Regions from separate parts of the Variovorax sp. PAMC28562 genome, predicted to be linked through region 2. Evidence: predicted binding sites of a transcription regulator. Region 2 holds the regulator's gene; each other region holds the start of a gene.
What was found. Region 2 encodes FNR, which switches genes on or off when oxygen is low (the NO sensors DNR and NnrR bind a similar motif). Its sites were predicted from a motif close to TTGATNNNNATCAA; they were not measured.

Region 1: H7F36_RS17760 (oleate hydratase) is a predicted target of FNR. The motif match lies at 1,537-1,550, and genes of this name have one in related genera.
Region 3: H7F36_RS17785 (universal stress protein) is a predicted target of FNR. The motif match lies at 1,364-1,377, and genes of this name have one in related genera.

The regions. Positions count from the first base shown of each region.
Region 1 is NZ_CP060296.1:3,783,185-3,786,459, forward strand. It holds gene H7F36_RS17760 (oleate hydratase) at 1-1,440, opposite strand, end outside; gene H7F36_RS17765 (winged helix-turn-helix domain-containing protein) at 1,610-2,362, shown strand; gene H7F36_RS17770 (PAS domain S-box protein) at 2,359-3,275, shown strand, end outside.
Region 2 is NZ_CP060296.1:4,121,944-4,125,218, reverse strand. It holds gene ccoG (cytochrome c oxidase accessory protein CcoG) at 1-639, shown strand, start outside; gene H7F36_RS19315 (FixH family protein) at 658-966, shown strand; gene fnr (fumarate/nitrate reduction transcriptional regulator Fnr) at 971-1,684, opposite strand; gene H7F36_RS19305 (sulfite exporter TauE/SafE family protein) at 1,919-2,629, shown strand; gene H7F36_RS19300 (universal stress protein) at 2,675-3,275, shown strand, end outside.
Region 3 is NZ_CP060296.1:3,788,024-3,791,298, forward strand. It holds gene H7F36_RS17775 (Crp/Fnr family transcriptional regulator) at 1-355, opposite strand, end outside; gene H7F36_RS17780 (hypothetical protein) at 551-1,309, shown strand; gene H7F36_RS17785 (universal stress protein) at 1,459-1,986, shown strand; gene H7F36_RS17790 (phosphoketolase) at 2,003-3,275, shown strand, end outside.

The sequences.
Region 1 (3,275 bases), 340 kb from region 2:
GAGCACCGCGAAATTGCGGGTGCCACCGGGAACGACAGCGGGCCGATCCGTCGGCTCGCGACGCTCGAACTGACTCGTGATGTAAGGCAGCATCACCGGGATCACGGTGCTGGTGCGACGCACTTCGTCGAGGATGTCTTCGAAGCCCAACTGGTGCATCAACTCGGTCAGGATTTCTTCACCGCTGCTCTCGGCCATCGACTTGTCGACGTAGTCGCCCTTCTTGTCGATGAAGAGCCCATAGCCCCATATCGTGTAGACGCCCTCGGGTTGACCCGCGAAGTGCGGGGCGTGCGGCACGACGATCGACATCAACCACGGCGAGTCCTTGAACGTCATGAGGCCGCCCGTGCCCGGCGCGTTGCCTGAGTACGCTTCGATGCGCTTCACCAGCAAGGGGCTTCGCAGCGTGACGGTGAAAGACTCCCACTTGCTCTCGTCGACGTTGCCGTTGAACGTCTCCGGTCGGCCCAGGGTCGGCACCTTGCGCGCGAGGTTTTCCCAAAGCGTCCAGCCGCCGTCGCGCTTGTCTCGCAACAGTGCCGGGGCGTGATCGTTGTCGCCGATGCGGGCGTCGGCGGTCATCGAACCGAGCGTGGCAAAGACCAGATCGTCGGACCCGACCTGATGCGAGAAGAACTCGTCGCCGCGTTTGCAATGGATGGCAGTGACGCGCAAGCCGTCGGTGTTGCGCGCGACCTCGGTCATCTCTGCGAAGTCTTCGAAATCCATGTCCACGACCTTGGTTCCGAACTGGAACGCCACGCCTTGCCCCGCGAGCCAGTCCTGCATCGGCCGGACGATCGAGTCGTACTGATTCAAGGCTGTGCGACGAACGCCGGCCAGCGTGTGAATGCGCGGCAGCTCCTGCAGGAAGCGGAGCAAATAGCGTCGCATTTCGACGGCGCTGTGCCAGTTTTGGAAGGCGAAGGTTGTACGCCACATCGCCCAGAAGTTGGAGTTGAAAAAGTGCTCGGTGAAGCAGTCTTCGATACGCTCGGCGCCGAACATGCGCTCCGGCGTGGCGAGCAGGCGCAGCACATCGAGGCGGTCGCGCGCATCGAAGCCCAGATCGGCCGCATCGAGGATGCGGTGCTGCCGGTCGATGAGCCGCGCGTTGGCGTGCGATTGCAAAGCTTCGTTGAAGTCCCACACCGCGTCTTTCAGCGACCCTGCGCCGTGACGGTCCGGCACCGCATCCAGCACATTCCACATGCAGACATAAGCCTCTTCGGTCCACATGCGGCCGCCGCGCGTCACGTAACCTGCTTTTGCATCGCCTGAACCGTCCAGTGCGCCGCCTGCCACCTGCATCTCTTCGAAGATGAAGATGTCGGTACCCTGAAATCCGCCATCACGAATCAACAGCACGGCGGCCGACAACGACGCGATGCCGCCGCCAACGAGAAAAGCCCTGCGCCTGCGGTTCGGGGTCGACATTGAGATGGACGTGTTCATGAAGTTTGAAAAGACCAAGGTCATAGGGTGCGCAACATTGCGCAGTACAGATTGAAAGCGCCTGCAGCGCGCGAAGGCTTGATGCAGGTCAATCCGCGATCAATGTGTCCTACGCCGCACTCCATGACTTCTCTTGCATCTAACATGGTGCGTGCCTTCAACCTCCATCCACATCGCTGTTCTCGACGACGAAACCGAGATCACCCTGCTGCTGGCCAACTATCTGCAGGTCCACGGCTTTCGTGTCAGCCAGCGCCATTCGGGCCGAGCCCTGCTGGAGCTGATGCGGCAAGACCCGGCGGCGGTCGTGCTGCTCGATCTCGGCTTGCCGGGTGAAGACGGCATCACCATCGCGCGGCAGGTGCGAGAGCGATGGCAGTGCGGACTGGTGATCGTGACTGGCCGCGGCGATGCTGTCGACAAGGTGGTGGGCCTGGAGATCGGCGCCGACGATTACGTGACCAAGCCCTTCGATCTGCGCGAACTGCTGGCGCGCATCCGGGCTGTGTTGCGCCGGATTGCAGCGCCCGCGGCGGCGCCTGTAGTGGCGGTCGTCGACGCGGCGTCCGCGCCCGATGCGCCACCCACGAAGCTTCACTTCTCCGGCTGGACGCTCGACATCGCTGCGCGCCGCCTCCGCGCTGCGCAGGGCGATGAAGTGCCGCTCACCACTGGCGAGTTCGATCTGCTGCGCGTCATGGCCGAAAACGCCGGCCGCGTGCTGTCGCGCGACTTCCTGCTGGAGCGAACACGAGGCCGCGATGGTGGCCCGTTCGATCGAACCATCGACGTGCAGATCGGCCGGCTGCGCCGCAAGCTCGGCGACGACCCGAACCAGCCACGCATCGTCAAGTCGGTGCGCGGCGCCGGCTATCTTTTCGTGCCTGCCGTCGTGTCGGCATGAAAACACCGCGCAAGCCGGTCGTTCCCGGCTTCGACGATGGCACCGTGTTCCGCACGTTGTTCGCCGCCTATCCCGATGCGCTGCTGGTGGTCGACCAGCGCGGCGTGATCGTGCTGGCCAACCCGACCGCCCTCGAGCTGCTCGGCTACACCGCAGATGAACTGGTGGGCATGTCGGTCGACACGCTGGTGCCCGACGCGACTCGCCCGCGCCATGCCGCATACCGCGAGGGCTATGCCGCGCACCCTCGCAAGCGCCCGATGGGAACGCAGATGGACCTGGTCGCCAAACGGCGCGACGGCAGCGAGGTGATGGTCGAAATTGCGCTCAGCCCGCTCAACGACCACGGGCTGCCGCTGGTCGTGGCCGCCATCCGCAGCGTCGCTTCTTATCCGCGCGTCCAGCATGCGCTGCAGCGTGCGCGCTATGCCGAGCATCTGGCGCAGTTCAGCCGGCACGCTGTCGACGTGGCGGATCTGCATCTTCTGCTGGACCAGGTGCCCGTCATAGCTGCAGAGGCGCTTCAGGTCGAAACGGCGAAGGTGCTGCTGCTCGAACCCAATGGAACCGAATTCCGCATTGCCGCCGGCGTCGGGCTGCTGCCTGAAGAAGCGATCGGCGATCGCATCGCCAACGAAGCCCGATCACCCGCCGGCCATGTGATGGCGAGTGGCCAGTCGGTGCTTATGGGCGACTACGCGGCAGAGTCGCGCTTTACCATTCCATCGCACTACCTGGCTGCCGGCTTCGTCTGCGAGATCACGGTGCCGCTGGCAGACCGAGGTCGCACCATCGGTGTGCTGTCAGTGCGCTCGCGCACTGCAAGGCGCTTTGGCGACGAAGAGGTGCGCTTTCTCGAATCGCTGTCGAGCTTGCTGGCCACCGTGTTGCAACGTACGCAGATCGAGGAAGC
Region 2 (3,275 bases):
CAGGGCCTGGGCGACTGCATCGATTGCGGCCTGTGCGTGCAGGTGTGCCCGACCGGTATCGACATCCGCGAGGGTCTGCAGTACGAGTGCATCGGCTGCGGCTTGTGCGTCGACGCGTGCAACACGGTGATGGACCGCATGGCGCAGCCGCACGGGCTGATCCGCTACGCCACGCAAAACGGGCTGGCCGGTGGCTGGAGCGCGGCGCAGGTGCTGCGGCGTGTTTTTCGCCCGCGCGTGCTGATCTATGGTGCCGTGCTGTTGGCCTTGTGCGTCGGCTTGCTCGCGAGCCTGGTGGTGCGCGTGCCGCTCAAGGTCGACGTGGTGCGCGACCGTACCTCGCTTGCACGTATCGCCGATGGCGGCAAGCTCGAGAACGTCTATCGGCTGCAGATCATGAACGCGACCGAGCGCTCGCAGCGTTACCGCATCGATGCCAGCGGACTGCGGGGGCTGGCCGTGGCGACGCCGAGCCAGGCGGTCGATGTCGGGCCGGCCGAGTCGCGCTGGGTGGCGGTTCGGCTGCAGGTGCCTGCAGAAGATGCACCACCCGGATCGCACACCGTTTTCTTCAACGTGCGGTCTGCCGACGGTGTCTCGCAGGTCTCTGAAAAGGCCGTCTTCCTCATTCCCCGATAACCGACTGGAGACTTGAAAATGAGCGCGCTTCTCCCTGCTTCCAAAAGCTCCGGACCGTGGTGGAAATTCCCGCTGGTCTGGCTCGTGCTGGGCCTGCCCGCCGTGGTGGTGGTCGGCAGCCTGACATCGGCCTGGATCGCGATCAGCACGGCAGACCCGGTGGTCGAAGAAAACTATTACCAGAAGGGCCTGGAAATCAATCGGACGCTGGCGGGCAAGTCGGCTGGGCCGGTGGCCGACAAGGCGCTGGTGTCGGCCGAAAAGGGCCGCAACCACACCACGACGCCGGTGCAGGACATGCCGTCGCCGCCGCCGCCGCCGCGCTAGCGCCTCACACCGTCGGGTTGATCATCCTGCGCAAAGCATCGGCGTCGAGGATCCGAACATGCCGCATGTCGACTTCGACGATGCGGTCTTCCACGAACTTGGACAAGGTGCGGCTCACTGTTTCCAGCTTGAGCCCGAGGTAACTGCCGATTTCTTCGCGCGTCATGCGCAGCATCAGCTCCGACTTCGAGAAGCCTCGCGCATACAGGCGTTCCACGAGGTTGAGCAGAAAAGCGGCCAACCGCTCGTCGGCACGCATGCTGCCCAGCAGCAGCATCACGCCGTGCTCGCGCACGATCTCGCGGCTCATGATCTGGTGCACATGGCGCTGCAGTGAAGTGACCTCGCGCGACAGCTCTTCGATGCGGTCGAACGGCATCACGCAGACCTCGGCGTCTTCGAGTGCCACCGCGTCGCAGGTGTGATGGTCGTTCACGATGCCATCGAGTCCGATGATCTCGCCGGCCATCTGGAAACCCGTGACCTGATCGCGACCGTCCTCCGATGCCACGCGAGTCTTGAACACGCCAGTCCGAATCGCATAGAGCGAGGTGAAACGCTCGCCATTGCGAAAGAGGGTTTCGCGGCGCTTCACCTTGCGACGCGTCGCCACCAGGTCGTCGATGCGCGCCAGCTCTTCCGGGTTGAGGCCGACCGGCATGCACAGTTCGCGCAGGTTGCAGTTGGAGCATGCGACTTTGATGGTTTGAGGTGTCATGGCGGCTGTCTCTTTGCGGCAGGTGGTGCGGTGAAATTTGCAGCGTGACAAAGCAAGCGAAAGCGCCGCGCTGCTCCGCTCGATTCTCCGTTCGGCTTTTGTGTCCGCGTTGATGCAGATCAAGTGGCGTTCGAATGATCGAACGCAAAGTCGCAGCACCATGAACCGCTGTCGCCGACCATCGTTGCTCGCGTTCCTTGCGCTGCTCACGCTCTTTCGGCAGCGGTATTGATCATGCAAACCGCACTGGCCGCATCCGCGCTGTTGATGGGACTGGCGGGTGGTCCGCATTGCGTGGCCATGTGCGGTGCGGCGTGCGCGGGTGTCGTGCGTGGGGTGGGAGTTCGACCCGGCCATGGCGTCATCGCGATCACGCCCGCTGCATTGCCGATGGCGCCGTTGCTGCTCCAGGCCGGCCGGATGGCGGGCTATGCGGCAGCAGGCGCACTGGCCGCTGCCACCGTGCAAAGCCTGACGTGGGCCAGCGTGAATGTCTCCGCGCTCCGCGGCCTCTGGATGCTGTTCCACGTGGTCGTGATGGCCTGGGGCGCGGTGCTGGCCGTGACCGGGCGTCAGCCGCTGTGGTCGCAACGGGTCGGCCGTCTGCTCGCAGAGCGATTGCGCGCCTTGACGGGCTCTGCCGCCAGCGTGTTCGCGACCGGTCTTGCATGGGTCGCCATGCCGTGCGGCCTGCTGTATTCCGCGCTCATGCTGGCGAGTCTGGCCAACGGCCCGCTGCAGGGCGCTTTCGTCATGGTGCTGTTCGCGGCCGGCAGCGGTGCGTCGTTGCTCGTCGCGCCCTGGCTCTGGCACCGCTTTGCCATCGGCTTGGGCGCATGGCGCCAGCAATGGGGAACCCGGCTCGCCGGCGTCGCCTTGCTGGTCATCTCCGTGCAGGCGGTCTGGATCGAGCTTGCGCACCAGATCGATGTGTGGTGCCGCTGAAATACGTCGTATCTATTTCATACCTCGACAACTCAGGAATTTGCAATGACAACCCCTAAATCTATTCTGGTTCACCTCGACAGTTCAGCCCGCACCGCCACGCGCGTCGAGCTCGCACGCAAGCTGGCAGAGACCTTCGGCGCCCAGGCGACCGGCATGCCGTGCACGCTCTCTGCGCTGGTGCGCTACCCCTCCGCCCTCGAAGGTGCAGCCGAAGCCATGGCAATCATGCTGGCGCTCGACAAGCAATCGCGCGACAAGGCGTACGCCACCTTCATGGCTGCCGGTGGCGACTCGCCGCACATGCATTGGGCCGAGCCGATGAGCGATGCGCCCTGGGGCTTCGGTCGCCGCGCGCTCTATGCCGACCTTTTGATACTCGGTCAGCGCGATGGCGACAACGCTTACGACGGCGAGCTGCCTGCCGAGTTCGTGTCCACCGTGCTGGTCGAAAGCGGCCGGCCCGCGCTGGTGTTGCCTTACATCTCGACAGGGTCGGTCGACCCGGTCGGGCGCACGGTGCTGGTGGCATGGAAAGAGACTCGCGAAGCTGCCCGTGCGGTGTCCGCTGCGTTGCCCTGGCTGCGCGGCGCGGCGCGCGTGCATGCGGTTTGCTACGGCGACGAGGCAGAGTCGCAACTGCGCT
Region 3 (3,275 bases), 330 kb from region 2:
TGTCCATTGCGACCGCGTCGCAGCCGTAGTGCGCGTTCGCGATGCCGTCGAGACCGAGCCAGTCGCCCTTGAGATGCAGGCCGACGACCTGCTCGCGGCCTTCGCTCGACAGGTTCACCATCTTGAAGAAGCCGGCGTTGACGACGTAGAGACATTCGAAATCCTGCCCCGCCTGATAGACCGAATCGCCGGCACGCACGACGCGCTTGGTGATCGGCACGCTTTGCTCGATGAGCCGCAGCATGTCGCCGATGCGCTGCAGCGGGGCTTGTGCCGCGCTCGGTCCGGCGCTCGGGATGGAGAGCGTGGCACGGGTCGAAAGTGGCATCGGTTGCTGCAGTGCGGCGTATGACATGGTGGCTTCCTTGTAGGTTCCTGATGGAGTGAGGCAAGCCTATTCGCCGAGTGCAACAGCTTCACCACTGCAAGCGCGCGTTGCGTAACAGACCGTCAACGCTTTGTGTCTTGAGTGCGCTGCCACCTTTTTTGCGCAATGGCTTGACGCAAATCAATCGCCGAATTGAAGGCGCACCTAAGGTCGGACACGCCTATGAACTTGCCCGCCACACCTGTCGATAGAACTCTCTGGCCAAGCCAGGGCTTGGGCGGAGCGGATGTTCGACGCACGTTCGACCTCGCGCGCAGCCTCAAGGCCAACGTACTGGTCGGCGAGGGGCTGCCGCTCGCGGGCAAGAACCTGGCGCTGTTGCGCGCCACGTCGGCGCCGCAGGACGATTCGGTGTTCCAGGACGCAGCAGCGGCCCTCGGCGCCCGGGTCGCGGATGTCTGGCTGGGCGACTCGATCGGGCCTCCGGGGAGCGAGTTCCAAAACTTGCCGAAGATGCTCGGCCGCCTTTATGACGCCGTCGATTGCGGGAGCGTGTCGGCCCTCTCGGCTGCGCAGATCGAAAGCCAGGCAGGCATTCCCGTCTACCGCGGGCTCGAAGGGCATCCCGCTGCGGTGCTGGCCGACCTCATGGCGCTGTGCGAGCAGCGCCCGCTCAACGTAGCCGCCGCGGCCAATACAGCCAAGGCAACACTGCTCTTTGTGGGCGACGTGACGACCGGCCGTGGTCGAAGCTTTCTGCAGGGCGCACGGCAACTCGGCTTCGACGTCCACTCGATGGCCACCCCCGTCGATGCGCTTCAGGATGCGTCGGCAATCGACGCGCCCTTCGTCGTCGATGCGACCGATACAGAACATTGGCTGCTGGCCGGCCCGGCGGCAAGCGTCGAGGATGCGCAACGAACAGAGAACCATCGCTTCGTGCTGCAGGCGGTGCTGCTGATCACCCTCCTGGCACGCTGAACCTTGCGCTGGAATTTCGCGCTCCGTTCGACCCGATGGCGATGCCGATTTCCCTTGATCTTTATCAAGCTCGGCCAAAAGACGGCTTCCATACTGACGCCACCGACTTCATCTCACTCACGGCCCCCTATTTCAGAAAAGAGCGCGCCATGTACCAAAAGATCCTGGTTCCCATCGACGGCAGTGCGACCTCCGCACGCGGCCTCGACGAAGCGATTCAACTGGCCAAACTGACCGGTGGCCGGCTCCGGCTGATCCACGTGACCGATGAACTGTCGGCCGGCTTTGCCATGGAGTGCTACGCGGGCTCGGGCGAATGGCTGACAGTCGTGCGCGAAAACGGCGCCAAGCTTCTTGAAGAAGCGACCTCGACCGTCAAGGCGGCCGGCGTACCGGTCGACTCCGTGTTGCTCGACGGCCTCGCCGCCACGGTTGAACTGCTCGTGACCACGCAGGCGACGTCGTGGGGAGCGGATCTGATCGTGCTCGGTACGCACGGACGCCGTGGCGTCGGGCGTGCGTTTCTCGGTAGCAGCGCCGAGCAGGTGCTGCGCCAGTCACCGGTGCCGGTGCTGCTCGTGCGTGCACCCGAAGTTCCGGACGCGCCCACGAAGACCGCTGCATCGAGCCAGGCAGTGCACACCAAGTTGCCGTCTGCCGCACTGTCGATCGAGTAACCCCGGAACCCTGCCCATGTCCTTGCCAATGTCCTTGCCCATGCCGACCGCGAACCCCACGGATTTCTCCCAGCTCGACGCCTGGTGGCGTGCCGCCAATTACCTATCGGTCGGCCAGGTCTACCTGATGGGCAACGCCTTGCTGCGCGAGCCACTGACGCTGGCGCACATCAAGCCGCGGCTGCTCGGGCATTGGGGCACCACGCCGGGCCTCAACTTCGTCTACGCGCACATGAACCGCGCCATCGTCGCCCGCGACCTCAATGCGATCTTCATCGCGGGTCCGGGCCACGGCGGTCCTGGCGTGGTGGCCAACACCTACCTCGAAGGCACCTACAGCGAGGTGTATTCGCAGGTCACGCAAAACGCCGAAGGCATCCAGCGGCTCTTCAAGCAGTTCTCGTTTCCGGGTGGCATCCCGAGCCACGTCGCGCCTGAAACGCCGGGCTCGATCCATGAAGGCGGCGAGCTCGGCTATTCGCTGCTTCACGCGTACGGGGCGGTGTTCGACAACCCCGACCTCATCGCCTGCTGTGTGGTCGGCGATGGCGAGGCCGAGACCGGTGCACTGGCAGCCAGCTGGCACTCCAACAAGTTCCTGAACCCCACACGCGACGGCGCGGTGCTGCCCATCCTTCACCTGAACGGTTACAAGATCGCCGGCCCGACCGTGCTGGCACGCATCGGCGACGAGCAGCTGACCCAGCTCATGCGGGGCTACGGCTACGAGCCGCACTTCGTGTCCGGCCACGAGCCGCTGGCCATGCATGCGGCAATGGCCGCCGCGCTCGATGCATCGCTCGATGCGATCTGCGCCATCCAGACCGAAGCCCGCTCCGATGGCTTCAAGAAACGCCATCGCTGGCCGATGATCGTGCTGCGCTCGCCCAAGGGCTGGACCGGCCCGAAGGTGGTCGATGGCGTGCCGATCGAAGGCACGTTCCGCGCGCACCAGGTGCCGCTCACCGGCTTCGTCGAGAACCCGTCGCATGTGCAAATCCTCGAAAACTGGATGCGCAGCTACAAGCCCGAAGAGCTGTTCGACGAGGCCGGCACGCTGCGCCCCGAGATCGCGTCGTTCGCACCCAAGGCCTTGCGCCGCATGAGCGCCAATCCGCACACCAACGGCGGCCTGCTGCTGAAAGACCTGGCGTTGCCGGACTTTCGCGACTACGCCGTGGCCGTGCCGCAGCCCGGTGCCAGCATCGCCGAAGCCACACGCATCACCGGCGCCTTCTTGCGCGACGTGATGCGCATGAACGACGTCAACAGCAACTTCCGCGTGATGG